One region of the Photobacterium sp. 270122K genome, then DNA from elsewhere that is predicted to be linked to it. Evidence: predicted binding sites of a transcription regulator. Region 1 holds the regulator's gene; each other region holds the start of a gene.

Evidence for each region. Region 1 encodes CRP, which controls carbon source genes, mostly activating them, when cyclic AMP is high. Its sites were predicted from a motif close to TGTGANNNNNNTCACA; they were not measured.
Region 2: the regulator CRP is predicted to act here: its motif matches at 3,371-3,386, upstream of ACSF8W_RS10915 (CidA/LrgA family protein).
Region 3: the regulator CRP is predicted to act here: its motif matches at 2,289-2,304, upstream of nagE (N-acetylglucosamine-specific PTS transporter subunit IIBC).

The regions. Positions count from the first base shown of each region.
Region 1 is NZ_JBPOEN010000009.1:205,400-215,300, forward strand. It holds gene astD (succinylglutamate-semialdehyde dehydrogenase) at 1-1,074, shown strand, start outside; gene ACSF8W_RS17130 (DUF1338 domain-containing protein) at 1,143-1,961, shown strand; gene ACSF8W_RS17135 (hypothetical protein) at 2,020-2,208, opposite strand; gene crp (cAMP-activated global transcriptional regulator CRP) at 2,386-3,018, opposite strand; gene ACSF8W_RS17145 (OsmC family protein) at 3,292-3,696, shown strand; gene ACSF8W_RS17150 (phosphoribulokinase) at 3,977-4,846, opposite strand; gene ACSF8W_RS17155 (YheU family protein) at 5,000-5,221, opposite strand; gene ACSF8W_RS17160 (hydrolase) at 5,272-6,252, opposite strand; gene ACSF8W_RS17165 (TIGR02444 family protein) at 6,361-6,870, opposite strand; gene ACSF8W_RS17170 (ABC transporter ATP-binding protein) at 6,898-8,826, opposite strand; gene kefG (glutathione-regulated potassium-efflux system ancillary protein KefG) at 9,017-9,586, shown strand; gene kefB (glutathione-regulated potassium-efflux system protein KefB) at 9,576-9,901, shown strand, end outside.
Region 2 is NZ_JBPOEN010000005.1:86,578-96,478, forward strand. It holds gene ACSF8W_RS10900 (ATP-binding protein) at 1-488, opposite strand, end outside; gene sbcB (exodeoxyribonuclease I) at 1,116-2,537, shown strand; gene ACSF8W_RS10910 (winged helix-turn-helix domain-containing protein) at 2,784-3,305, shown strand; gene ACSF8W_RS10915 (CidA/LrgA family protein) at 3,437-3,778, shown strand; gene ACSF8W_RS10920 (CidB/LrgB family autolysis modulator) at 3,775-4,455, shown strand; gene cdd (cytidine deaminase) at 4,657-5,544, shown strand; gene ACSF8W_RS10930 (DMT family transporter) at 5,671-6,561, shown strand; gene purT (formate-dependent phosphoribosylglycinamide formyltransferase) at 6,818-7,993, shown strand; gene ACSF8W_RS10940 (thiopurine S-methyltransferase) at 8,114-8,758, opposite strand; gene ACSF8W_RS10945 (hypothetical protein) at 9,147-9,440, opposite strand; gene ACSF8W_RS10950 (nitrous oxide-stimulated promoter family protein) at 9,673-9,901, shown strand, end outside.
Region 3 is NZ_JBPOEN010000004.1:423,957-433,857, reverse strand. It holds gene nagC (DNA-binding transcriptional regulator NagC) at 1-214, opposite strand, end outside; gene nagA (N-acetylglucosamine-6-phosphate deacetylase) at 217-1,353, opposite strand; gene nagB (glucosamine-6-phosphate deaminase) at 1,368-2,168, opposite strand; gene nagE (N-acetylglucosamine-specific PTS transporter subunit IIBC) at 2,425-3,915, shown strand; gene ACSF8W_RS10350 (beta-N-acetylhexosaminidase) at 4,172-6,856, shown strand; gene glnS (glutamine--tRNA ligase) at 7,102-8,766, shown strand; gene fur (ferric iron uptake transcriptional regulator) at 8,892-9,338, opposite strand; gene fldA (flavodoxin FldA) at 9,777-9,901, opposite strand, start outside.

The DNA.
Region 1 (9,901 bases):
CATCGTCCCTTAGGGGTGATGGCGGTATTTGGCCCGTATAACTTCCCGGGGCACCTACCGAACGGCCACATTGTACCGGCGCTGTTAGCGGGCAATACCGTGGTGTTTAAACCGTCTGAACAGACCCCGAAAGTCGCCGAAATCACGATGACGCTGTGGCAGCAAGCGGGTTTGCCCGATGGGGTGATCAACCTCGTGCAAGGTGGACGGGCAACCGGAGAAGCGCTGGCGCACGCCTCCGGCATTGATGGGCTGTTATTTACCGGCAGTGCACACACGGGCCATCTGCTGCATCGCCAGTTTGCCGGTCAGCCAGAGAAAATGTTGGCACTGGAAATGGGGGGGAATAATCCCTTGGTTGTGTCGTCGCACTATGGCGACTTGGACGCCACTGTCTACACTATTATTCAGTCGGCATTTTTAAGTGCGGGTCAACGCTGTACCTGTGCACGCCGATTGTATGTGCCGCGTGGAGAGGAAGGGGATCAGCTGGTGGTGCGTTTAGTGACGTTAACGCAGCAGCTGCATGTCGATGGGCCTTTTGCGTCTCCGGCGCCATTTATGGGGCCACAAATATCCGTGGCCGCCGCCGAGCGTATCGTACAAGCCGAGGCCGACTTAGTGGCGTTAGGAGGGCAAAGTCTGCTCACCGCCACTCGTGGGCAAGGGGCGATCGTGACGCCCGCCATCATTGATGTGACGGCGATTGCGGCCTTGCCGGATGAAGAATATTTTGGCCCCTTGTTGCAGGTCGTGCGTTATGACACCTTGGCAGACGCCGTGACGCTGGCCAATGCCACCCGCTTTGGGTTATCCGCCGGATTGATCTCGACCGACGATCCGGAATGGGCGTACTTTCTCGATCATATCCGCGCCGGGATCGTAAACCGTAACCGACCGTTGACCGGTGCCAGTGGCGATGCACCCTTTGGTGGCCCGGGGGCATCGGGTAACTTACGCCCGAGTGCGTATTATGCTGCCGATTACTGTGCCTATCCCATGGCGTCGATGGAAGGGGCACAACCTGAGTTGCCCGCCCAGCCGATCCCTGGCATGGGGAGCCACCCTCAGTAGCGAGCGAGGCCGTTAACGTAACAGCGAAATAGACAGCGTGTGATATCACCTTGTGAGGAGGGGATGAGATGGAACGGGTAGTGCAATTATTTGATAACTTGTGGCAAGACTATGTGCAGCGTCTATGCCCGTCAGCGCAAGACATACATGATTTGCTGACGGAAGAAGAGCCTCTGCACAATGACCACATCGCGTTGCGGACGTTTAATTTACCCAAAGTCGGGTTAGACCGACTCGCCGCCCCCTTCATTGCGATCGGGTATAAGCCGATGGGGAGGTACCATTTTGAAGGGAAAAAGCTCTATGCTGAGCATTTTGAGCACCCTAACCCCCTTGCGCCTAAAGTGTTTATCAGTGAATTGATGGTGGGGCAGTTCAGCGCCTTGTTTCAAGAAACCGTGCGGGATTTGATTGATCAGGTGCCGGAGTCGGTGATGCGGGATCCGTCATTCCTGTTTGGTGGTCGCGCTTGGGGTCTGGATTACGCCACCTATGAGTTACTGTATGCGGAAAGCGAATATGCGGGCTGGTTGGCCGCGCACGGCTTTGGTGCGAACCATTTTACTGTCAGTATCAATCACCTTGAGCAATTTACCGAGGTGGCGGAAGTGAACCATCTGTTGCTACACAATGGGTTTTCCATTAATGCATCAGGCGGGGACGTGAAAGGATCCCCTGCGGTGATGTTGGAGCAATCGGCCACCTTGGCCGATCAGATCGACGTTGGCTTTACTGACGGGGTCTATACCATTCCCGGTGGCTTTTATGAATTTGCCAAACGCTATCCGACCGCAGAGGGAGAAGCCTTGTTTTCAGGCTTTGTGGAAGCGTCTGCCGATAAGATCTTCGAAAGCACCGATGCGCCTGTGACGGCCAGAGAGCCGTGATGACCAAAGGTCGATAGTCTCTCTCTACAGATAGTCACTCTCTACAGATAGTCACTCTCTACAGATGGCGACTGTCGAGGGGAGAGATCTCTAACCCGGGACGCACGGTGCCGTAACGGGGAAGTTCGTGTTGTTCCAAGAAGGATCGCCCATCACTAAAGCCGGTGAGTTCTACCGTTGTCGGCAGGGGGAAGGTGGTGCCCGCAGAGAGTGTGGTGTGATGCTGAGAGAAACGTTCAATGTCCATCGCGTGTATTTCCATCCATAGAAATCAGAGTGCGTTTATATGCATAATGTAGCATCAAGTGTGGACGTGGCAAACAAGGAAAAGAGTGAGCTTGCTAACAAATATGCCCTATAGCGATACGCAAAGTGAAAAAAAAGCCGCAATGAGCGGCTTTTTTTATTGGTGTGACTTGTACGTTTAGCGCGTACCGTACACCACGATCGTTTTACCGTGAGCAGAAATCAGGTTTTGCTCTTCCAGCATCTTCAAGATACGGCCAACGGTTTCACGAGAACAACCAACGATCTGACCAATCTCCTGACGGGTGATCTTGATTTGCATGCCGTCTGGGTGCGTCATTGCATCTGGCTGTTTAGCCAAGTTCAGCAATGTCTGCGCGATGCGGCCGGTTACGTCCAAGAACGCAAGGTCGCCCACTTTCTGGCTTGTCACCTGTAAGCGACTTGCCATCTGTGCAGATAGGCGCATCAAGATGTCTGGATTGACTTGGATCAGCTGACGGAATTTCTTGAATGAAATCTCAGCCACTTCACAAGGGGTCTTTGCACGTACCCATGCGGTACGCTCTTGGCCTTCTTCAAACAGACCTAGCTCACCAATGAAGTCACCTTGGTTTAGGTAAGACAGGATCATTTCCTTGCCTTCTTCATCCTTGATGAGAACAGCAACAGAACCTTTAACGATGTAATAGAGCGTTTCAGCTTTTTCACCCGCATGAATCAACGTGCTTTTTGACGGGTACTTATGAATGTGGCAATGGGAAAGAAACCACTCTAAAGTTGGATCTGTTTGAGGTTTACCTGGAACCATATTACTAACTTCCTCTGCGTTTGTTGCCCAACAACGACGTCCCTATACGTTTGAGGCCGGGCCTAACAATAATGTAGTTCGCCGTTTAGGATATTCAGTCAACGGCAAGGCTGCAAGCTGACCTGAATAATTAGTTCAGAGTTTATCTTTTTTCGGCACGCTTTTCTTGATATTGATCTATCGGGCGCGGCCATTTTATACCCATAAGTGTGCACATGATCACACGGTTGTTAGATAGTGCCCAAATCCCTCAAAAGTAGTAAGGAGAATGCAATGCAATCACGCGTTAAATGGGTAGAAGGGATGACCTTCTTAGGCCAGTCAAATTCAGGTCATAGTGTGGTGATGGACGGCAAGGGTGGCGAAAAAGCACCCAGTCCGATGGAGCTGGTTTTAATGGCAGCAGGGGGATGCAGTTCGGTGGATGTCGTGGACGGATTGACGTCAGCCGGTCAGCCGATCACCGCGTGTGAAGCACAAATCAAAGCAGTGCGTCGTGAGCAAGCGCCACGTTTGTTTACTTCGGCCAATCTGCATTTTGTGGTGACAGGCAAAGGCCTCGATGAAGCGCTGGTGGCCAAAACCGTGGCGGATTCGTTAGAGAAATACTGCTCAGTGTGTTTGATGCTGGGTGAAGGCGTCGAGATGACCCACTCGTACGAGATTATTGAAGGGTAAGACAGAAAGAAGGGACGAGGGGCGAGTAAGTGCGAAAAAGCAAAGGCGGTCGAGAGCGGTCCTTGGGCCCTAAGGCCCTATGGTAAGAGCGAGAACTGAAGTATTTGAATCTTGAATGAGAAGCGGTATTTTGACCACAGAACCACAGAACCACAGAACCACAGAACCACAGAACCACAGAACCACAGTCGCTTTTACTCGTCACTCGCTACTCGAAAACTCGTCCCTATCCCTATAAACGCGCAAACTTGTTCCTCATCCCTGCTTTTCCTTGCCCTTGTCAGCCAATCTTCCCCGTATCAATCAACTGTTGGATCAAGGGGCGCATGATCAGCTCCATCGCAAAACTCATTTTACCGCCGGGCACGACTAAGGTGTTATGGCGTGACATGAAGGAGCCTTGGATCATTGACAGTAAATAGGGGAAATCGACCTTCTTGATCCCACGAAAACGGATCACGACAAAACTCTCATCCAAACTTGGAATGGCTTTTGCGCTCAAAGGGTTAGAGGTATCTACCGTCGGCACGCGCTGAAAGTTAATGTGGGTGCGGGAAAACTGGGGGGTGATGTAATTGAGGTAATCATCCATCGAGCGGACAATCGATTCCATCACCGCTTCACGCGAATGGCCCCGATCGCGGGTATCGCGCACGATCTTCTGGATCCACTCCAAGTTCACGATCGGCACCATGCCAATCAATAAGTCGACATGCTGCGCCGCATTGGTGTCACCGTCGACCACACCGCCATGCAACCCTTCGTAAAACAACACATCGGTATTTTCCGGCAATGATTGCCAAGGGGTAAACGTGCCGGGCATCAGGTTATAAGGCACGGCTTCATCAAAGGTATGCAGATAACGGCGGTATTGGCCGCTGCCATCCAGACCGTATTGGCGGAAAAAATCAGCCAGTAGCGGGAAGTCATTGGCTTGCGGGCCAAAGTAGCTGATATGGCGACCTTGCTCTTTGGCTTTGCGGATCTCGACATCCATCTCGGGGCGAGTGAAGCGGTGAAAGCTGTCCCCCTCCAGCCAAGCGGCATTGATGTTCATCATATTGAACATTTTACGAAACGCTTCGGAGGTGGTGGAGGTGCCGGCCCCCGACGATCCCGTGACGGCTATGATCGGATGTTTTGCTGACATGACAAACCCTGTCGTTAACATTAACGGAAAGAGTTATTAACAGTCTGGCAGGATAATAGCAAGTTGGATTGTCAAAAATGCTGGTGGGCTAACCGAACCAGCATCCTTGAGGCAGGTATCACGATCTTGCATAGCGATGCGACGGCGATGGGATCAGGCGCGCCCTAAGTCGCGGCGCAGTTTGATATCGACCGTTTCGTGCAATTCCGAAAAGAAAATGACCGCGTCGCCACTTTCGAGTTGCTGACGGACATGCTGTACTTTGCTGGCCATGCTGAGCTCTTGTTCACCGTAGTCAGTGCCTTCGCGCAGCACAAAATGCTCAATCAGGTTAGTCAGGGTCTCGGGGTCAATGTCTTGCCAAGGAATAATCATGGGGGGGTCATCATGGTTGAACAGAATCCCCTATTATATTGGCAATATTGTCACTTGTAGAGGGCTTGCAGTTGCTGCAGGAACCACGCGGGTACCGTGTGCTCCAACCAAAAGACCGGCTGACGCCAGTGGCCGGTGACAAACCCGACGTGTCCGCCGTGATCTGACAGGTGGTAATCAATGTGCGACGGCAGCGACTGTTGCGGGATCACGGCCTCGGTCATGAACGGGTCGTCTTTGGCATGAATGATCCGCAGTGGGGTGGTAATGCGCTCGAGTTTGGCTAAGCCGCTGCATCGCTGGTAATAGTCCTCGGCATTAGCAAATCCGTGCAAAGGCGCCGTGATGTGCTCATCAAACTGCCATAAGGTACGAATACGTTGCGCGGCGTGGGTATCGAGCGGCATGGCCAGCGGGTGCGCCTGAATTTTCTGGTCGAGATTGCCTTTCATCGAGCTCAGCAGGTAACGTTGATATACCTGAGAAAAGCCTTGTTGGATGCGGCTTGAGCAAGCTGCCAAATCGAGTGGCGGTGAGATCACTTGTGCTGCCAATAGTCCGGAGTCTTGCTGGGTTTCTGCCAGATAGTTAACCAGCATGTTGCCTCCCAGTGACACGCCTACGGCCATAAAGGGTTGCGTTGGCAGGTGTTGACGCAGCCATTGTAAAAAGAAACGCGCATCGCCTGTTTCCCCCGAATGGTAGCTGCGGGGAAGACGATTGATTTCACCGCTGCACCCACGAAAATGCATCATTACCCCGAGCCAGCCTTGCGCCTTTGTCGCATGCAGCAGGCCGTTGGCATAGGGGCTGTTAAAACTGCCTTCTAGGCCGTGGAACAGGATCATCACGGGTTGGTCAGGGGCGCATTGTTCAGGCGGGGCGGTCCAAGCTAAATCGAGGAAATCGCCATCGGGGGTATCAATGCGTTGGGTGATCGGTTCAAACAGGGGCTGGCGGCGAAGAAAGCGCGGCAGCAAGGTTTGCAGATGGGCATTGCGTAAGCCGTGCGCCGGGGTGAACGGTTGCATGATGACTCCTGATAAACACACCTTTTCGGGCGTATAAGACCGTAAAGGAAGAAAAGTGCAGAAAGCATAACGCCGGGATTGGGATATCGTCCAGTGAAAGGGCGCGGGCTAGTCAGTGGTGTGACCTTGTAATTGTCGGTACAGGGCGGTGGGGGCATGGCAATGCTGGCAATAGGCGAAAAGATTGCAAGGGGCAAGGACAAGCGAAGTGGTGGTGTGTGGAATGCTTGAGTGCAGAATGTCGGAGTTTGAGACGCTGAGTGGCAATAAGGCGTGGCACTGTTGCACGATATCGGCTTGCTGCTGGCGTTCCTGCTGCAATTCTTCCGCGAGCAGAGCTTGATAGGCGGCCGTCGAGAGGTGGGCTTTTTGTGCACGGCGTTGGGCGCGAAACTGTTGCAGAGGTCGATCGCTGCGCGTGAGAGTGGTCAGCAGTGTTGTTAGTCCTTCGGGAGGAAGGGCAAGTGACTGTGTATCGAGCCAATGCAGCAACAGGGCAAGGTTAACGTTGCCCTGATACTGGTCTTGGAAGCGTAAACAGGCGGCTTCAACCCCCGCTTGACGGTAGTGGTGCAATGAAAATTGCCAAAAATCCGCTGCCGTCAACGTTGGGGTCATGAGGTATTACCTTGTTATAGAATAGCGTTACGCATTCGGGGCCAAGAATTCAGCTTCCAGCGCTTCCAGCTGCTCTTGCAGATCCATCCATTCCATCTCGACATCTTCCAACGCCGATTTGGCTTCGGCCTGACGCTTGAGTTGTTCGTTCAGGCGCGCTTTGTTGTCGGCTTCGTAGATAGTGACATCAGCAAGGTGCGTTTCGGCATCCGCCAGTGTCGCACTCAACGTTTCCATCTGCTTATCCAGCTTCTCGATCTGCTTACGCATTGGGGCGGTCTGCTTACGGAATTCCGCTTCCAGGCGCTTTTGCTCTTTACGTGATGCGGCGCTGTTGTCTTTGACCGTTTCCGGTTTGCTGGCTTGTAGTTCGCGACGTTCGTTACGTTGCTGTTCGGTCAGCCACTTGTGATAGTCCTGCAAATCACCATCAAATGGTTCAACTTTGCGGTCATGCACCAAGTACAGATCATCGGTGGTAGCTCGCAATAAGTAACGGTCGTGGCTGACAATGACCATCGCCCCTTCATACGACTGCAAAGCGAAGGTCAGCGCTTGGCGCATGTCCAAGTCCAAGTGGTTGGTCGGTTCATCGAGCAACAGCAAGTTCGGGCGCTGCCACACGATCAATGCCAAGACCAAACGGGCTTTTTCGCCGCCCGAGAACGGACCGACTTTTTCTAATGCCTTGTCACCCAAGAAGCCGAAGCTGCCCAAGTAATCACGCAGTTGCTGTTCGGTGGCATCCGGTGCGATACGGGCCAGATGTTGTACCGGGGTGTCGTCGAGGTACAAGGTCTCTAGCTGATGCTGGGCAAAGTAGCCGATTTTCACGCCTTGCGAGTACGCCATGTCACCGGCTTTTGCCGGTAACTCGTTGGCCAGCATTTTGATCAGGGTTGATTTACCCGCGCCGTTACGGCCCAGTAACCCGATGCGGCTGCCCGGCACCAGATTCAAACGGATTTTTTCCAGGATCAGTTTATCGTCATAGCCGGCGGCCACTTGATCCATCATCAAAATCGGATTGGGCAAGGCGGAAGGATCGCGAAATTCAAAGCTGAACGGGTTATCGAACTGCGCAGGCAGCACTTTTTCCATGCGTTCTAAGGCTTTGATGCGGCTTTGTGCTTGACGGGCTTTACTTGCTTTGTAGCGGAAGCGGTCGATGTACGACTGCATGTGCGCCATTTGCTTTTGTTGCTTCTGGTATGAGGCCTGTTGCAGCAATAGCTTCTCAGCACGCTGATTCTCAAACGAGGAATAGTTACCGGTGTAACTGTTCATGGTCTGGTTTTCAACATGGATGATACGGTTGACCACCGGATCCAAGAAATCACGGTCATGGGAGATCAGTACCAGCGTGCCTCGGTAGTTCTGCAGCCATTTTTCCAGCCACATTACGGCATCCAAATCCAAGTGGTTGGTCGGTTCATCGAGTAGCAGCAAGTCGGAACGGCATAGCAGGGCCTGTGCCAGGTTCAGACGCATACGCCAGCCCCCTGAGAACTGGGTCAGGTTCCATTGCATTTGTTCTTGTGAGAAACCCAGACCGTCTAACAGTTCGGCGGCGCGGGCACGGATGCTGTAACCGCCAATGGCTTCCAGTTTACCGTGCAGCTCTGCCACCAAGGTACCGTTATCTGCGTGCTCGGCCGCCAGCAGATCGCGCTCCAATTGGCGGTATTCGCGGTCGCCGTCAATCACGTATTCTAACGCGGCACGCTCAAGGGCAGGGGTTTCCTGTGCCACCCATGCCAGTTCCCAGTTTGCAGGGTATTGGCAGTTACCGGCATCAACGCTCAGTTCATGCTTGAGTAGGGCAAACAAGGTGGATTTGCCGCAGCCATTTTTACCGACCAAGCCGACTTTGTCGCCCGGGTGGATCGTCGCTGTAGCGTGGTCGAGCAGTACCTTGCCACCACGTAGAAGTTGGATATCCGAAAAAGTGATCATGACCTGTGACGGGAAGCCCCGCTCCGCAAAAACTAAATGCCAGAATGAGAGCGGAGTCTACCCGAAAGCGACGGGGACTGCTAATCCGGACAGGATGAATTGAGGGGCGTGCGGTACCTATTTCTCGGCAATTATGTATGATGTGTATATCTGCATTACGGTCATGCTATGACCGAACACAAGGAGTGTTATGCCTTTTCATGGACCCCCGCGCGTGTTGGTGATTTACGCGCACCCCGATCCACAGATGTCGATTGCCAACCGTGACATGCTTGAGGCAACCGCAGGTCTCACGCATGTGACGGTGCATGATCTCTATGCGTCATACCCCGATTTTTTCATTGATGTGGCGGCCGAGCGTGCTCGCCTTGATCAACATGATGTGATTGTCTTTCAGCACCCACTCTATATGTACTCCTGTCCCGCGTTGCTCAAAGAGTGGATGGATGTGGTACTCAGTAAAGGCTTTGCCCACGGAGAAGGCCAGCAAACCCGAGGTAAATACTGGTGTAGCGTGGTGACCACAGGCGGGGCGGCGGAAGCCTACACGCCGGACGGTTATAACCGCTGTACGATTGCCGATATTTTACGTCCGTTTGAACTGTGTGCGGCGCTGTGCCAAATGACCTGGCTTCCCCCGGTCGTATTGCACTGGGCGCGTCGGATCCCACTGGAAGAACGGCGTCACCATGTGGCCCGTTATCGCCAATGGCTGTCTGATCCGCTGGCGGTGACGCAGGAGGTGCGCAATGGCGAATGATATTTTGTCGGTTAGCGTGGTGTTTTTGGCCGCCGCTGTCGTCGCGGTACCCATTGCACAGCGGTTGGGGTTGGGCTCCGTCTTGGGCTATTTGTTGGCGGGGATCGCCATTGGCCCGTGGGGGTTGCGCTTAATTGATGATGTTGACGCCATTTTGCACTTTGCCGAGTTCGGGGTGGTGTTGCTGTTGTTTTTGATCGGCCTAGAGCTGAACCCGAAAAAATTGTGGCAAATGCGCAAGCCTATTCTCGGGTTGGGCGGCGGTCAGGTGGTGATCACCAGCGTGGTGATTGCGGGTGTGGTCATGGCCTGTCA
Region 2 (9,901 bases), on a different contig from region 1:
AACGACAGCGACGAATAGCCGCGGCTGGCAATAGCATCACAATACGATGAGTTTTTTACACAGACCCAACGCAGCGAGTTTCGGGGTTTGTCCACCAGCTGTTTGTCACGCAGCCAAATGATGCGCTGACTTTCATAAATCACATCACTGAGTAGAAATTGTTTTTCACGTAGATCGGTTTTACCGAGTCCGACAATCGCATCAACCTCACCCTCTGCAATGGCACTGTGAAGATCATTCAAGGTGTTATAGAAGGTATAAGTGAACTTAAAACCGAGTTCATTACTGATCCCGACAGCGTAATCGTGATTGATGCCAGAAAATGGCGGCACATCGCCCCCCCAATAGGGCAACCAGGCTTCTTTCAACACACCAAATTTGAACAGGGATTTTTTGTCGAGATATGCTTGTTCGTCCTCAGTCAGGTAATCCGCTGAATATGCAGGAAAAGCAACAAGGAGAAACAGAAAAGAGAGTACGCGTTTCAATATAATATAGACCGTGACATTGATCGCAAAACAAGGTCGTAGTGTAAAGCTAATACTCTAAAATTCCAAGAGAATGCACACATTTGCACCCTAAAAGTAAGCATTTAAAATCAGTCACTTACGGCAAGTGTAGGAATAATCTTACAGCATCTCCATTCTACGCACTACATCCAATTGCTTGTGTACCCATTTGCATGTGAGATTGATCATGGATTATCTACGGTTTCTCCCTTTTATGACGCTTATAGCACGTACTTCCCCCTATTCAATTGTCGTGAATAATTGGTCATTTTATTGCACTGTAAGGTGAATGTTTCAGCGAAAAATCGCCTAGTTTTGGATGGAAAAATTCGCCAGGTGTTACAGTGTCACTTGGCAATGAACGTATTTGCCAAACACCATAACGCCAATTAATTTGTCAACGCATCTCTGTCGTTGCCTCAATCACTTACGGAAAATCCTTATCCTTAGCCATGAATTTCCCTTTCTGCCTTGCCTCTTTCCGCCTAGTTGCGGGATACTTACTGTATGTGTCCTGAGATGTTACGCTTAGATTGACAGCAACAATGACAAAATTAATTATAAAACAATCACTTATTTTAGCTTCCGTGGCTTCAGGAAACGACGATGAAAAACACAAATGAACCAACGCTGTTTTGGCTAGATTACGAAACCTTCGGTGCTACGCCTTCTCTTGATCGTCCTTGCCAGTTCGCGGGGGTGCGTACGGATATGGACATGAACATCATCGGCGAACCGCTGGTGATTTACTGTAAGCCGCCGATGGATTACCTCCCTGCGCCTGAAGCGTGTTTGATCACAGGTATCACGCCGCAAAAAGCCCATCAGGAAGGCTTGTCTGAGCCTGAATTTATTGCCCGTATTCACGAAGAATTGTCGAAACCGAACACGTGTGTGATTGGCTACAACAACGTACGTTTCGATGATGAAGTCACGCGTTACACCCTGTACCGTAACTTCTTCGACCCGTATGCGTGGGCATGGCAGAACAACAACTCACGCTGGGATTTACTGGACATTATGCGTACCTGTTATGCCCTGCGTCCGGAAGGCATTAACTGGCCAAACAATGACGATGGCCTGCCAAGCTTCAAGCTAGAACTGCTTTCTGTGGCCAACGGCATTGAACACGCCAATGCGCACGATGCAATGGCCGATGTGTACGCCACCATAGAGCTGGCGAAGATTGTGAAAAACAATCAACCGAAACTGTTCAATTATTTCTTTGAGCTACGCCATAAGCGCAAGCTGCAAGAGCTGATTGATATTGTCGAGCTAACTCCGCTCATGCATGTTTCTGGCATGTTTGGCGTGGAGTGCGGCAACACCAGTTGGATTGTGCCGATGGCTTGGCACCCAGATAATAAGAACGCGGTGATCACGGTGAACTTGGCGATGGACCCGACCCCATTGCTGGAACTGAGTGCCGATGAACTGCGTGAGCGTCTGTACACCAAGCGCGCTGATCTGGCGCCTGACGAATTGCCTGTGCCGCTAAAACTGGTTCACCTGAACAAGTGTCCGGTATTGGCACCGGCGAAAACTTTGCGTGCGGAAGATGCAGCGCGTATCGGTATTGACCGTGAACTGTGCCTAAAGCACCTGCAAATACTGAAAGCGCACCCTGAAGTGCGTGAAAAACTGCTGGCCATTTACAGCCAAGAACGCGAGTACGCCGAAAACAACAATGTGGACACGCAGCTGTATTCTGGCTTCTTCTCGCCGGCTGATCGCTCAACGATGGACATTATTCGTCAAACCTCACCCGAGGAGTTGGCAAAATTTGAGCTGAATGTGGCAGACCCGCGTATCAAGCCATTGCTGTTCCGCTACCGTGCGCGCAACTTCCCGATGACGCTGGATTACAAAGAGCAGCAACAGTGGAAACACTACTGTCAGGATTTCTTTGAAGAGAACCTGCCGAACTACATGCAAAACCTCGAAGCATTGGGCCATGAGCACCAAAGCAGCGAGAAGAACATGAAAATCCTGAAAGCGGTGTATGACTACGTAGCGTCACTGGTCTAACATTTTAGGCTTTATCGTGTTACCTCTGCGAGCAACGCACTGCGGGTAAACAATAGAAAACTCGGCATATTTATACATCCCCTCACGCATTACATGCTGAGGGGATTTTTTATAAGACAATATCCTAACAATGACATTGCAGAACCCTGTTTGAACGATCACACTTTACGCTGTACGGAGCACAGACATTCAATGGTCCAAGGAAAGTCGTCGTAACAAAAAGTAGTCGTCATTCAAGTGGTATCTATGACAACGCAAACACTGACCCGCTGTTACCGTTTCACGACGGTCGATTTTGAGCCTGATCTCCGCTTACTGGTGTGGAAAGATCGTGACGACACGGCACTGACGGTGCATGAATCACGTTTGTTAGAAGTGCTGTGCTACTGCGCGGGGGAAGTGATCAGTGCGGAATCACTCTACGACAAAACCTTCGTGCAACTTGACCCCTACGAAGACGGTCACACTAATCACTATGATTTAAACACCATCTTCAAATCCCTCACCCGTAAATTGGAATACCACGGCGCGATGGGTATTCCCATTGAAGCGGTACCCCATTATGGCTTTCGCGTGCCGTTACCAGAAAAAGCCTGCCGTCGGATCCATGAAGAAAGCACGCCCCCAACAACGCCGCCAGACGATCCTTCGCCTGAACCTGACCCCTTATCATCGACCGAGCACATCGTAAAACACAGCCGTTTACATAAAGTGTCTGTCGCCCTGCTTGCCTTAGCCGGTCTTGCTATGATCTTTGCCTCAGATTAGCCCTCTGCGCCCTCCCCTTGCCCGTGAAACACGTTATGATCCCGTTCTAAGCCTGATAAATTTTCTGTGGCTTAGATCACGTTTATTTTGTATGATAAATAAAACTTCCTCAGACAGTTCCTGAAGGGCTCATGGCATATCTTCGCTCATTTTTAATCATTTTTGTGTGTCTCATGATCGGTAAAGGGATACAGCACTTCAGCGGCATCGCGATTCCCGGCAGCATTATCGGCATGCTCCTTTTGTTCCTTTCCCTCTCGATGGGATTGGTGCCTGCGCATTGGGCGATGCCCGGTTGCCACTTTCTGATCAGACACATGGCACTGTTGTTTGTGCCGGTCGGTGTGGGGTTAATGAATTACCTCGACTTGATTCAGAATAACAGCTTAACCATTTTACTCAGCACCATCGGCAGCAGCGTGGTGGTCTTTGTGGTGATCGGTATTGCAACGCATTATAAGGAACAACAATGATCTGGTTACTGGCTACCCTTGTTGTTTTCTACGGCGCGCGTTATCTCACCAAGTTCATTAAGCACCCGATTGTGAATCCACTGCTGATTTGCCTGTTGGTGCTCATCCCTTTGCTCATGTGGCTTAACGTGCCGTATGAAACCTATTTTGAGCAAAATAAGTGGATCAATGCCCTGTTGGAACCGGCGGTTGTGGCGCTGGCTTTTCCTTTGTATGAACAGCTGGGGCAAATTCGTCAGAAGTGGAAAGTGATCCTCACCACGTGCTTTATCGGCAGTATTTTATCGATGGTTACCGGTGCCGGCATTGCCCTGATGATGGGCGCAGATGCCCAGTTAACCGCCTCTATCCTGCCAAAATCGGTGACAACACCGATTGCGATGGCGGTGTCTGAACAAATTGGCGGCGTGCCATCGGTTGCGGCGATCATGGTAATTTTGGCGGGCTTGTTTGGCGCAGTATTTGGTTATCCCCTGTTTAAGCTGATTGGGGTACACGCGCCGATTGCAAAAGGCTTGACCATGGGAACGGTATCGCACGCACTGGGCACCGCAAAAGCGGCCGAAGAGAATCACCAAGAAGGTGCGTTCAGTTCGCTGGCATTGGTGATATGCGGGGTAATGACGTCCATTTTGGCACCGCTCGTATTCCCACTGATAATGAAGCTATTTTCATGAAAAATTTGCGATAACGTGCAAGTAATCGAATACATGGGTAAGTTATTGATTAAAATCGTTAATCTTTTTACAAACCGTGTGACTCGACTCCCAAACATGTAACAAGTGAAAGTATCAAGCACTTAGTGTGATCTGGATCACACACAATTATTATCACTCCGCCTACAATATTTCTCCATATACAAGACGGAGTGATAACTCATGCACACTAAAGTAAAGGATGCTTTAGGCGCTCTTCCGGCAGACCTTGCCGCTGCCATCAAGCCGGTGTTAGAAGCTGATAACTTTGATGCCACACTTAGCCCTGAAGCGTTCGCTGAACTCATGTCGAAGACGCAATTGTCAGACAGTGAGTTACGTGTTGCATTACTTCCCCTTGCTGCCGCCTATTCTGTTGCTCCTATTTCTCATTTCCACGTTGGTGCGATTGCCCGTGGCTTATCCGGTACTTTGTACTTTGGTGCCAACATGGAATTCGTTGGGACCGACTTGTCACACAGTGTCCACGCCGAGCAATCTGCCATTAGCCATGCATGGCTAAAAGGCGAAACAGGCATTCAGGACATCACCATTAACTACAGCCCATGTGGTCATTGCCGCCAGTTCATGAACGAACTGACCACGGCGAATGATTTGGTGGTACAACTGCCACAACGTGATGCGAAAACACTGCAAGCTTACTTGCCTGAGTCATTCGGCCCTGGCGACTTAAACATCACTGATGCGCTGTTAACACACGTTAATCATGGTATGACGTGTGATGATGCTGATGCGTTGCTACAGGCCGCGTGTGAAGCCGCTAACCACGCTCATGCGCCTTACACCCATAACTTTGCCGGTGTCGCACTGCGTACACAGTCAGGTGAGACGTTTGTAGGCATGTACGCAGAAAATGCCGCATTCAACCCAAGCCTGCCACCGTTGCAAGTGGCCCTGATCAACATGAACATGGCCGGTTATGATTTGTCTGAAGTAGCAGCGGCTGCATTGGTCGAAAAAGCCGGTAGCACCATCAGCCACCGCGCCAATACCGAACACGCATTGCACGCCTTAAACGCGGATATTCCTTTTCGTTATTTGGCAGTGTAATCATCAAAAAACCGCCTTAGGGCGGTTTTTTTGTGCCAAACCACCGCGTTGAATAGAAAAATGTTCCATCCCATTGGCGGCAGGAGTATGATTTTTGCGTTTATCACTTAACGAAATCACCCATTCATGTCACACCAACATCACCCGCTACAAGGGGCGAGCTGGATGCTTACGGCAGGGTTTGCGTTTGCCTTAGTTAATAGCTTGGCGCAATACCTCAGCATGTATATGCACCTTCCGTCCACGACCGTTGCCCTGATCCAATACTTTATTGCGTTAATCGCCATTTTTCCTTGGCTGCGATCTCTGGGTCTGCGTACTGCCCTGAAAACTAACCATTTTGGCATGCACTGTTTCCGCGTCTTTTTATCGGTGATCGGGATTCAGCTTTGGCTATGGGCGCTCGCTTATCCGGTACCGATTTGGCAAGGCATTGCCCTGCTGATGACATCACCGCTGTTCGCGACCATTGGCTCGGGCTTGCTGCTGAAAGAGAAAGTCGGCACCGCACGTTGGATTGCAACCCTGACCGGTTTCATTGGTGCCATGATCATCCTTGAACCGTGGGCAGATGGCTTTAACTGGGCCACATTACTCCCTGTAGGGGCGGCATTCTTCTGGGCAGGCTATTCGTTGATGGTGAAGAAGATGTCAGCGTATGATTCGCCGACCACCATGGTGGTGTACCTGCTTATTTTAATCACGCCGTTCAATATTTTCTTGGCATTACCTGACTTCACAATGCCGGCGACCCCGTTCACGTGGGGCTTGTTAGCCGCGGCGGGCTTGCTGACCGCGTTGGCACAATGGGCGATTGCCAAAGCCTATGCGGTGGCTGATGCGTCGTTTGTGCAGCCATTTGACCATGCCAAACTGCCACTGAACGTACTGGCGGGTTGGGTTGTCTTTGGCTGGGCGCCACCTGGGCGTTTATGGCTGGGGGCGGCGATCATTATTGGTTCTGTTGCCTTCATTACCCAATGGGAAAACAGAAAGCACGCCAAAGCAAAGGCCTAAGCCCTCGGGTCATGTCCAAACTGCCTGTTATATTATGAAAGCCGCTGTTGAGCGGCTTTTTCTTTACGTACCTAATCCTTCCCTGCCTTCCTCTCACATCCCTAGCCCAACGGTAAATAAACAGAATAAGGGGAAATGTCGATTTTCTCGCCATTCATGTTGCTTTCCTCGCCAATGAAATAGCAAACGATTGCGTGGCAACTAAAATCCTGTATGATCTGCTGCACTGTCAGCCTCAACCCAGTAAGGAATGTCAATGTTAGGATCAGCAACCCGCCCTCAGGCTACACGCGTATTACTTCTTGGCGCTGGTGAACTTGGTAAGGAAGTCGCCATTGAATGCCAACGTCTAGGACTTGAAGTCATTGCTGTTGACCGCTATGCCGATGCGCCGGCCATGCATGTGGCGCACCGTAGCCATGTGATTGATATGCTTGACGGTGACGCATTGAAGCAAATCATTGCCGCAGAGCAACCGCATTACGTGGTCCCTGAAATTGAAGCGATTGCAACTGACACGTTGGTGGCACTTGAAGCACAAGGTGTGAACGTGGTGCCAACGGCCAATGCGACGAAATTGACCATGAACCGTGAAGGCATTCGTCGCCTCGCGGCTGAAACATTAGCCATTCCTACGTCCCCTTACGCGTTCTCAGACCAATACGATGACTTTGTTGCCTCTGTCGAGCGCATCGGCACACCGTGCGTTGTGAAGCCGATTATGAGCTCTTCTGGCAAAGGCCAGAGTGTGATCAAAACACCGGCAGACATTGAAGGCGCTTGGCACTACGCCCAAGAAGGCGGTCGTGCAGGCGCAGGACGCGTGATTGTCGAAGGCTTTGTTGAGTTCGACTATGAAATTACCTTGCTCACCGTACGTGCCATCGACGGTGTGCATTTCTGTGCGCCAATTGGTCACCGTCAGGAAGGCGGTGACTACCGTGAGTCATGGCAGCCGCAGCAAATGTCAGACAACGCGCTGAAAGCCGCACAAGCCATGGCAGAGAAAGTGGTGAACGCACTGGGTGGCTACGGCTTGTTTGGCGTTGAGTTGTTCATTCGTGGCGATGAGGTGCTGTTTAGCGAAGTATCCCCTCGCCCGCATGACACTGGCATGGTGACACTGATCTCGCAAGAGTTATCCGAGTTTGCGCTGCACACTCGCGCATTCTTGGGTTTGCCTATCCACGCTATCACGCAGTATGGCCCGTCAGCGTCCGCGGTTATCCTTGGGCAGGGTGAATCACAAGATATCCGTTTTGATAACCTCAGCGTTGCGCTGGCGCGTCCTAACACGCAAGTGCGTTTGTTTGGTAAACCTGAAATCAATGGCGAACGCCGTTTAGGGGTGGCACTGACCCGCCGTGACAGCATTGACGATGCGGTGAAAGATGCGGTGGCAACCGCTGCCGACGTCAAAGTGATTTACTAAGCTTTTTTAGCTTCAAACAAACGAAAAAGGCGCCAATCACTGCATCAGTGACTGGCGCCTTTAAATATGTGGTTTCCGTGTACTAAACACGATCAATTAACCACAGTTCGCTAACGGCTATCAGTTAACCTCAATCAACCAAGCTTCTTCAGCGAAACGGGTCAAACCTTGCTGACGACGTGGATGGGTTTCATCTTTTTCATCGCGGGCTAAACGGCGGATCTGGCAATCGCTAAACAAGGCTTCCACTTCGGCTTGTGCCACGCTGAACGGAGGACCATCCATCTCGTGCTGCGGGTAATCAAGGGTGATCAAAAGAATACGGCCCCCCGCTTTCACCATCGACAGCAGCTTATCGGCATACTGGCGACGTAACGCCTCTGGCATTGCAATCAATGCGGCGCGATCGTACACCACATCCACAGGATCAATCTGTGTTGTGAAATAATCACCGCAGTAAATACCGATCTCATCGAAGTTGTACAGGGTTTGGCCGTTGCCTAACACCGTCACCATTGGCGTATAAAAATGCTCAGCAAAGAACGAACGTACCGCAATATCACTTAATTCGATACCGACTACATTGTCGTGTTTTTGTGCCAACCATGTTAAGTCCACAGACTTGCCGCACATCGGCACCAATACCACGTCTTCGCGTTTTGTATTCAGTTCCGGCCAATACTTCACCAGCATTGGGTTGGTTTCATCCAAATGAAAGCCAATGCGGTTTTGTGCCCAACGGCTATGCCAAAATTCTGCATCCATTTTCTGTTTTCTCTTTTTATGACTGACTGCACGCTTTATATCAAAGTTCGGTAATCATATAAACTGCCCATCGATAATGGCTAACAACTTGCGGTATTACGCACGAGAAGAGGAAAGAGAAAAAGGGGGAAAAACCGATGGAACAGGTAACAATAGAAAAGGACAAATGAAAGGACAAATGACAAGAAAAATAGACAGGCGAATGAGATAGGAAAAGTACGAGCATCAGCGGAGAGAGCCGACGATTGAGCAGGAATCGCGGATACAAAAAAGGATGCCGAAGCATCCTTTAGTGTTAACTGAGACTTGCACAGCAAACATCAGTTAAAAATCTGTTCTTCAATTTTTCTTTATGAGAGTCATTGAATAAACGATATTGGCTATTGAATTACGAAATTCGGAATAGCTTAATCGAGTCACGACGAACAGTGACACCACGGAAAGTTACAGGCTCAAGCAATGTCATCAACTGCTTAGAAACAAAAAACTTACCACCGTAGCTACGATCACCACCACGATTTACCCAATCTGCAAATTCATCTGCCAAGCTGAACATAGAGTTTCCAACAAGCAGAACCAACACTTTAGCGACTTCACTGTCATTCTGTTTATTAAACTCCGCATCGCGGACTTTCTTACGATATTCCTCGACGATTCTTTCTAGGCACTCAAATCTGCTCATATACACCACCATAAAAAAAGAGGAGCGGATACTACTGCTCAACACCGCTGAAATCAAGCGATAGCACAAGGATTCTTAATAGATTGGTGCGTTTTTTTCCTTCTTTTAACATGTAAGTACGCAATTATCATGAAAATCACGATTTAGGTCATATTTTTTGAGCAACTGTAGGTGTATTTTATATGCCACTTATTGAGCGAATAATCGGCTTCCACGCCCAAGAGGCAACCCAGTGACAGATGAAAAACAATGGCCGCCATTGCTTGGCGCACTGAATGTAGAATATCGCACCCTAAAAGCCATGGTGGTGATTTACTGCAAACAGCATCACCACACACCGGCCTTGTGTGACGATTGTCTGGATTTTCTCCACTATGCCCACACGCGATTAGATCGCTGTCCGTACGGAGAGAACAAGCCCACCTGTAAGCAGTGCCCCATTCATTGTTACAAAGCGGATT
Region 3 (9,901 bases), on a different contig from region 1:
GTCGACCACCGGTAGATGCTTGCTGCGCGACCTCTTTGATCAGGCCGCGCTCAAGCAATTGGCGGGTAATTTTAGTAACGCTTGCAGGCGCAAGCTGACTCACATCAGCAACCTGAATACGTGAGATAGGGCCTTGCAAGTCGATGAGCCGGTAAACCGCTGCACTGTTCAGCTGCTTTACCAGATCTACATTACCAATTTGTCCGCCAGTCATAGTTAATTTTGCTCGTATTCGCCGTTAACAACAGTCGCCCGAACATGGTAGTCACGATCAAAAATAGCCAGGTTAGCGACCATGCCTTTTTTGATAGCCCCCAATGTCTTGTCCACGCCAATCGCGCGAGCAGGATAAAGGGTTGCCATACGAATCGCTTCGTCCAGGGCGATACCTGCATGTTCGACACTGTTTTGAACTGCTTCAATCATCGTGAGTGCCGAACCACCAAGTGTGCCATTTTCATCCACACACTTACCATCACGGTAATATACTTTCTTACCGACAAAAATAAAGTGATCCATGTCCGCTCCTGCAGGTGCAGTTGCATCGGTAACCAAAATAAGTTTGTCACCCTTGATGCGCTGAGCGATACGGATGTTGGCGTAATCGACATGGAAACCGTCTGCGATAACCCCAGTGTAAACCTCTGGCGTATCATAAATCGCACCGACCATGCCAGGCTCACGCCCTGCAATTGGTGTCATCGCATTGAATAGGTGTGTTGCAAACGTGATACCGGCAGCAAAGCCTTCACGTGCTTCCACGTAGGTCGCATTGGTGTGGCCCGCAGACACGACGATACCTGCATCAACCAACTGCTCGATATGTGCATGTGGGTTTTGCTCAGGTGCCAGTGTTACTTTGGTCACGACATCGGCGTTTTCACAGATGGTGTTGATCATGTTGTCATCAGAGCGACGAATGTGATCAACCGAGTGAATGCCTTTTTTCATCACGTTCAGGTAAGGCCCTTCAAGGTGCAGACCCAGTGACTGGTTTTGGTATTTGGCTTGGTACTCACGCTGTGCGACAATCGCCGCCTTCATGTCTTCGTCAGAAGAGGTGATTAGCGTAGGTAGAAAGCTGGTGCAGCCTGATTTCAGGTTCGCCAGGTGCATGGTGTGAATGGTGTCGGCATTGATTTCATCGTTTAGCATCACGCCACCACAGCCATTGAGCTGAAGGTCAATGAAGCCCGGTACCAGATTGGCACCGTCAAGGTCACGTGTTTCAATGTCGGCAGGTAGCTCTGCCACAGGGCAGACGGCATGAATGTTTACGCCGTCAATGATGACGGCGTAGTTATTCAGCACATCGCTACCGGTAAAAATACGGCAATTGGTCAGTGCGTACATGGATCAATCCTTCGTTACAGGTGCGAAATGTTGTTAGCTTCTAGCTCTTGGAAGTACTTCACTGTCTTCACTTTTAGCTCTTGCGTAGAAGGCTCATCACATACGATCAGTGATTTAGGGTGAAGCTGAAGCGCAGAAACGGTCCATAGGTGGTTCACAGAACCTTCTACCGCTGCTTCTAGTGCCAATGCTTTGTTGTGACCTGTTACAAGGATCATGATCTCTTCAGAATCAAGCAATGTACCTACACCGATAGTCAGTGCGTACTTTGGTACTTGGTTCATGTCGCCGTCGAAGAAACGCGAGTTAGCAATACGCGTGTCAGCCGTCAGTGTTTTGATACGTGTACGAGACGCCAATGAAGACGCAGGCTCGTTAAAGGCGATGTGACCATCGTTACCCACGCCACCCATGAACAGGTTGATGCGACCGAAAGACTTAATTTTGTCTTCGTAACGCTGGCATTCAATCGCGTGATCTTCTGCATTACCGTTCAAAAGGTTGATGTTTTCTTCTTGAATATCAATGTGATTGAAGAAGTTGTTGTACATGAAGCTGCGGTATGACTCTGGGTGATCAGCAGGAATGCCAATATATTCATCCATGTTAAAAGTCACAACGTGTTTGAAACTTACTTCACCTGCTTGATAAAGCTCGATTAGGCGCTTGTAGGTTGCTAGCGGAGTGCCACCGGTTGGCAAGCCTAGCACGAACGGACGCTCGGCAGATGGCTCGAATTTATTAATACGATCAGCAATATAGCGAGCAGACCACAAACCTACATCTTTAGCTTCATTGAGTGGGATTAGTCTCACGGTGACACCTCATTCCAAGTTAAAATACGGGAAAATCTTAGCGTGTTATCGCCTTTGTTTTGGATAATAAAATAAGTTTTATGATCGAGCTAGCAAATTCGCCTGTTTATTGCCCTTACAGGTGATAAAGATCACAAATGATGACCTTTTAATTTGCGGGGCGAAATTAATTTCTTAAACTGCAAATAACTTAATCGAGTAACTAAAAAAAGTGACTCAACATCGCGTCTAAGAAAACCATAGGGGGAACTATAGGGTGAACATTCTTGGATATATGCAAAAAGTAGGTAAAGCACTGATGGTGCCGGTAGCAACGCTACCAGCAGCCGCTATCTTAATGGGTATTGGTTACTGGGTTGACCCAACAGGTTGGGGTGCGAACAGCGCACTGGCAGCCTTCTTGATCAAAGCCGGTGCTGCAATCATCGATAACATGTCTGTACTCTTCGCGGTAGGTGTTGCGTACGGTATGTCTAAAGACAAAGACGGTGCAGCAGCACTTTCTGGTTTCGTTGGCTTCTTGGTCGTTACTACGTTGCTAGCACCAGGTGCGGTTGCTCAAATTCAGGGCATCGACGCTAGCGCTGTTCCGGCTGCATTCGGTAAAATTAATAACCAGTTTGTAGGTATCCTTGTTGGTATCGTTGCAGCAGAAATTTACAACCGTTTCTCAACCGTTGAGCTGCACAAAGCGTTGTCATTCTTCTCTGGTAAGCGTCTAGTACCAATCATGATGTCTTTCGCGGGTATCTTCATTGCATTCGTTCTGATGTACATCTGGCCTGCAGTTTATGGCGGCCTAGTGACATTTGGTGAAGGCATTCAGGGCATGGGCGAGTTTGGTGCGGGTCTATACGCATTCTTCAACCGTCTATTGATTCCTGTGGGTCTACACCACGCACTGAACTCAGTATTCTGGTTCGATGTGGCAGGCATTAACGATATTCCTAACTTCCTTGGTGGCGCTAAGTCTATCGCTGAAGGTACGGCAACTGTTGGTGTAACAGGTATGTACCAGGCGGGCTTCTTCCCAATCATGATGTTCGGTCTACCAGGTGCGGCACTGGCTATCTACCACACTGCTAAGCCTCAGAACAAAGAGAAAGTTGCTTCTATCATGATCGCAGCGGGCTTCGCATCATTCTTCACGGGTGTAACTGAGCCACTAGAATTCTCATTCATGTTCCTAGCACCTGGCCTATACGTGCTTCACGCCGCGCTAGCAGGTCTATCTGTTTACATCGCAGCAAGCATGCAGTGGATTGCAGGTTTCGGTTTCTCAGCAGGTCTAGTAGATATGGTTCTATCTACGCGTAACCCACTAGCGGTTAACTGGTACATGCTGATTGTTCAAGGTCTTGTATTCTTCGGTCTTTACTACACCATCTTCCGTACGGTGATTGTGAAGTTCAATCTGAAGACACCTGGCCGTGAAGACGAAGACGAAACAGTGAGCGACGTGAAAGGCTCAAAAGAAACGGGCGAACTAGCGAAGCAATACATCAAAGCACTGGGTGGCGTATCTAACCTAGAAAACATTGATGCATGTATCACACGTCTACGTCTAACACTGAAAGACAGCAGCCTAGCTGACGAGAAAACACTGAAAGCACTGGGTGCGATGGGTGTGGTTAAACTAGGTTCGAACAACCTGCAGGTGATTCTTGGCCCACTGGCTGAAATCGTAGCGGGTGAGATGAAGAAAGTGTCTCCATCTGAAGACCTATCTTCAGTAAAACTGCCTTAATTATTTCACGCTAAATAATTAATCGTAATACATCGGCCTTCCTCGCGAAGGCCGATGATCCCCTCGACTGAACAATCATCTGTTACTACAACACTCTTACTGGAACACTATCCCCCTTTCAGGCGCTGCCTGAATCAAAGGGCGATAAGTTGTGTCTGCAGTTTCAGATTATTGTTTTGTTTATTATTTGTTTTTTTATTTTGCCTCGGTGCGGATCTTTGATGCTGGCTGGGGTTATTCGGGAAAGGAGTTACTCGTGAGAACATTTAAGCTAAGTTTATTGGCGTCAGTTGTGGCCCTCGTGGCAACAGGCTGTGCGTCAAATGCGCCAAGTCCATCCGTGATGACAGATCAGCAAGTCGCTGATACGTTAGCGGCTAACTTGGGCGTGAACTACAAAGTCATTACCAACCATGGTGCCAATGAAGGCCTGGAATGTCGTCAGCTACAAGCAGAATGGGCATCGTGTGATGTGATTAATCTGACGCTGACAAACAACGGTCCAGCGGTTGACAACACGGATTGGAAAATCTACTTCCACAGTATTCGTATGATTTTGGATGTACAGAATGATCAATTCAAAGTCACACACATTACCGGTGACCTTCATACCTTAGAACCGACTGAGAAGTTTAAAGGCTTCGCGGCAGGTGAAAAGGTGGTGATCCCTTATATCGGTGAATACTGGACATTGTTTGAAAATGACTTTATGCCGCGTGCCTATGTGATTGCCGGTGACTCGACACCAAAAACACTAGAAAGCCTTGATCATGAAGATCCATCTGCTTACTTGGATCCGATTGATGGCGATAACTGGAAGCGTACCCCAACGGATAACAACATTCTGGCGACAGCCCAATCGCGTTTTGAGAAAAACAGCGATGTGGATTTGATCGCATCAGAAACGTTGGCCGGTACGATTGTCCCTACGCCATTGAGCACCACACTAACGGGCAACACTGTGTCGTTGGCACAGGGTATCCGTATTGAAAACAAAGCACTGACTGCTCAGAAGCTGGATGCTGCTGTCAGCCGTATGGCGACATTGGGCATCAAGACCAACGGTCAGTACCCGGTAAAAGTGATCTTAGACCCAAGCCGCTTTAGCAAAGAAACTAAAGTATCAGGTGCTTACCAGCTAGACGTGCGTGACGGTTCTACGTTGATCGTGGGTTACGATGCTGACGGTGCGTTCTATGGTTTGCAGTCTTTGATGTCATTGGCAAGCACGGGCGCAGACAAGACGATCCCTACGCTAAAAGTGGTGGATGCTCCGCGCTTTGACTACCGTGGTGTGATGGTCGATGTTGGCCGTAACTTCCACTCAAAAGAGGCGATTCTTCGTACGTTAGACCAAATGGCCGCGTACAAGATGAACAAATTCCACTTCCACCTGACGGATGATGAAGGCTGGCGTATCGAGATCCCGGGCTTGCCTGAGCTTACGGATATCGGTGGCAAGCGTTGTCACGATCTGTCTGAAACTACGTGTTTGTTGCCTCAGCTAGGTTCAGGCCCAGAGAGCGATAACTTCGGTTCAGGCTACTACACCACACAAGATTACTTGGATATCCTGAAATACGCGAAAGCGCGTGGTATTGAAGTGATCCCTGAAATCGACATGCCTGCGCACTCACGTGCCGCGGTTGTGGCGATGGAAGCGCGTTACAAGCGTTTGGCAGAAGCGGGCGACTTGGCTGCCGCTAATGAATACCGTCTGATGGATCCACAAGATACCTCGAACGTGACCACGGTACAGTTCTACGATAAGCGTAGCTTCATCAACCCATGTATGGATTCGTCGCTGAACTTTGTCGACAAAGTGATCTCTGAAGTGGCTGCGATGCACCGTGCAGTCGGTATGCCGCTGAACACATGGCACTTCGGTGGTGATGAAGCGAAAAACATCAAACTGGGCGCAGGCTTCCAAGACGTGAATGCCGCTGACAAAGTGGACTGGAAAGGCGATCTGGATCTGTCTAAGCAAGACAAGCCATTTGCACAGTCTCCAATGTGTCAGAAAGCCATTGCTAAAGGTGTCGTGTCTGATTACGGCCACTTACCAAGCTACTTCGCTGAGAAAGTCAGCAAAGTGGTGGCAGCCAAAGGTATTGAAAACTTCCAAGCATGGCAGGATGGCTTGAAGTACTCGAAAGATGCACAAGCATTCGCGACCGACAACGTGCGTGTTAACTTCTGGGATACCTTGTACTGGGGCGGCGGTGCATCCGCGTACGACTGGGCTGCAAAAGGGTATGACATGATCATCTCTAACCCAGATTACGTGTACATGGACATGCCGTACGAAGTGGATCCTGAAGAGCGCGGTTACTACTGGGCAACCCGTGCGACCGATACACGTAAGATGTTTGGTTTTGCACCAGAAAACTTGCCTCAGAACGCAGAAACCTCTGTTGACCGTGACGGTAACGGTTTCACCAGTAAGGGTGAAGCAACGCCACGTAAAGGCTTCTACGGTCTATCTGCACAGCTATGGAGTGAAACCGTACGTACTGACGAACAGTATGAGTTCATGGTTTTCCCTCGCGTACTGGCCGCTGCTGAGCGTGCATGGCACAAAGGTGAGTGGGAGCGTGATTACCAGCCAGGGCTGGAGTTCTCACAAGAGACTAACCACGTAAACAAAGTTGCGCTACACGACGACTGGTCACGCTTTGCGAACCTATTGGGTCAGCGTGAGTTGGCGAAATTGGATGCCGCGGGTATCCAATACCGTGTACCGGTACCGGGTGCGAAGATTAAAAACGGCGTATTGCACATGAACGTGAGTATGCCGGGTCTGCCGCTACAGTACTCAACTAACGGTGGCAACAACTGGTCAACGTATAACGCGAAAGCCAAACCTGCGGTTTCTGGCAAGGTGTCAGTGCGTGCAGTGAGTGCGGACGGTCAGCGCTACAGCCGCGTGATCACACTGTAATTGACGGTATAGGCGGACTGGTGGCAGATGCCGTCAGTTCGTCACCGGCGGCCATTTTTTGGGTCAGTGTCGGTGAGTCAGTGATCCAGAAGGCCATTCTTACAGGCCGATAATTTCCAGCCCCGCATTTTGCGGGGTTTTTTTATCCATATCGACAAACAATGCATACTATTTGTTGAGTAGTGCCCCCGATTTATGGATGATAGAGAACTTAAAAATCCTGTCAGCACACGAGGTGTAACTAGATGAGTGAATCTGAAGCTCGTCCATCAAACTTTATCCGTCAAATCATTGATGCGGATTTAGCCAGTGGCAAACATACCAGCGTACATACCCGATTCCCGCCAGAGCCGAATGGCTACCTGCATATCGGCCATGCGAAATCTATTTGTTTGAACTTCGGTATTGCTCAGGACTATCAGGGTCAATGTAACTTACGTTTCGACGACACAAACCCTGAGAAAGAAGACATCGAGTACGTTGAGTCTATTAAGAACGATGTTAACTGGTTGGGCTTCGAGTGGAGCGGTGAGATTTGCTATTCATCAAACTACTTCGATAAGCTGCACGGGTTTGCTATTGAATTAATTAATAAAGGCTTAGCGTACGTTGATGAGCTAAGTCCAGAGCAAATGCGCGAGTACCGCGGTACGCTAACTGAAGCGGGTAAGCACAGCCCTTACCGCGATCGTAGCGTAGAAGAGAACCTTGCACTGTTCGACAAAATGAAGAACGGTGAAATTGAAGAAGGCAAGATGTGCCTTCGTGCGAAAATTGATATGGCATCGCCATTCATGGTAATGCGCGATCCTGTGCTTTACCGTGTTCGTTTCGCTAGTCACCATCAGACGGGCGACAAGTGGTGCATTTACCCAATGTACGACTTCACGCATTGTATCTCTGATGCGCTAGAGGGCATTACGCACTCTATCTGTACGCTAGAGTTCATGGACAACCGTCGTCTGTACGATTGGGTACTGGAAAACATCACCATTGATTGCCAGCCACGTCAGTACGAGTTTAGCCGTCTGAACCTGGAATACACCGTGATGTCTAAGCGTAAGCTTAACCAACTAGTGACTGAGAAATTGGTATCTGGTTGGGACGATCCACGTATGCCTACAATCTCTGGCTTGCGTCGTCGTGGTTTCACCCCTGCATCTATGCGTGAATTCTGTAAGCGTATTGGTGTGACCAAGCAAGACAACACCATTGAAATCAGCTCACTAGAATCGTGTATTCGTGATGATTTGAACGAAAACGCACCACGCGCAATGGCTGTGCTTGATCCGGTTAAAGTCGTGATTGAAAACTTCACCGGTGAAGCAGAAATGCTGACCATCGCGAACCACCCGAACAAGCCTGAAATGGGTGCGCGTCAGGTGCCGTTTACGCGTGAAGTGTACATCGAACGTGAAGACTTCCGTGAAGAAGGCAACAAGAAGTACAAGCGCTTGGTGCTGGGTAAAGAAGTGCGTCTACGTGGCGCCTACGTGATTAAAGCAGAACGTATCGAGAAAGATGCGGAAGGCAACATCACAACCATCTTCTGTTCTTACGATAACGAAACGTTGGGTCAAAACCCAACTGACGGCCGTAAAGTGAAGGGCGTGATCCACTGGGTATCTGCAGAGCAGGGCATCCCGGCTGAAATCCGTCTGTACGATCGTTTGTTCACCGTGGCGAACCCAGGTGCGGCAGAAGACTTCGTTTCTGTGATCAACCCTGAATCACTGACTGTGCTGAACGGTTTTGTTGAGCCAGCATTGGTATCAGCAGAAGCAGAAAAGGCTTACCAGTTTGAGCGTATGGGTTACTTCTGCGCGGATAACAAAGATTCATCAGCAGATGCCTTGGTATTTAACCGTACTGTTGGTCTGCGTGATACATGGGCGAAAATCGGCGAATAAGTCGAGTTTGCCAATGAAAGCCAATAAAAAAACCAGCCGATAGGCTGGTTTTTTTTGCAATATAATCACTGAAAATCAAACAGGGAATGATGAGCGAGAGGATTCCCCGTTATTCTGAAGGCGGATTATTTGCGGTCGTGCAGGCTTTCGTCTTCGCTGCAGTTGCCTTCCATACAATGCCCGTAAAGGTACAAGCTATGGTTGGTCAAGCGAACATTGAAGCTAGCGGCAATTTCTTTTTGACGCTTTTCAATGACGTCATCTGAAAACTCAATCACTTTGCCACAATCAAGACACACAAGGTGGTCGTGGTGGTGTTGGGTAGCCAGTTCAAAAACTGATTTGCCCCCTTCAAAGTGGTGACGGGTAACAATACCTGCATCATCAAATTGGTTAAGTACACGATATACTGTCGCCAAGCCAATTTCTTCACCGATATCAATGAGCTTCTTGTAAAGATCTTCAGCACTGATGTGTTGGCAGTCTGGTTGCTGGAGCACTTCCAGAATTTTAAGGCGTGGAAGCGTCACCTTTAGGCCTGCTTGTTTGAGTGCGTGATTATTATCTGACATTCGAGTTTCCTATTGGCTAGCCGCACCCACATGATGCGGTAGTCTTTCTCTTCTTTCCACATTATAAGTGACGACAAGGTAACAATAAACCATAAAACAGGTCAATCTTGCTGATATCTAACTTTTCTTTTTGTTATGCAAGTGTTGTAAATATGTATGCGTAAGCTTGGCGAAGATGGCTGCCTGCATACCGTTACTATTTTTAGCCAGAATGCGGTGAAATTGAAGATTGTAATGCGCAAGAGTGAGAGGTGGGCTGGAAATTTCCCTGTTTATGTCTGTTTTTTATGACGGTGCCGAGAGAGAGCGGTAAGCGCTTTGGTGTGTTGCAATGCGATGAACGTTACAAAGGTGGAATAAAAATGCTAATCGTACTCACTTCGCATAAGGGTGAAAAAAACGCCAGGCATGAGGCCTGGCGTGCAATATACTGTGTGCTTAGTCAGCCAGTTCAGCCAGACACATTTCGTCGTAAATCTGGTTTACCCACTTTTCAACGCGCGCTGCAGTGAGTTCTGGCTGGCGATCTTCATCGATACATAGGCCAATGAAGTGGTTGTCAT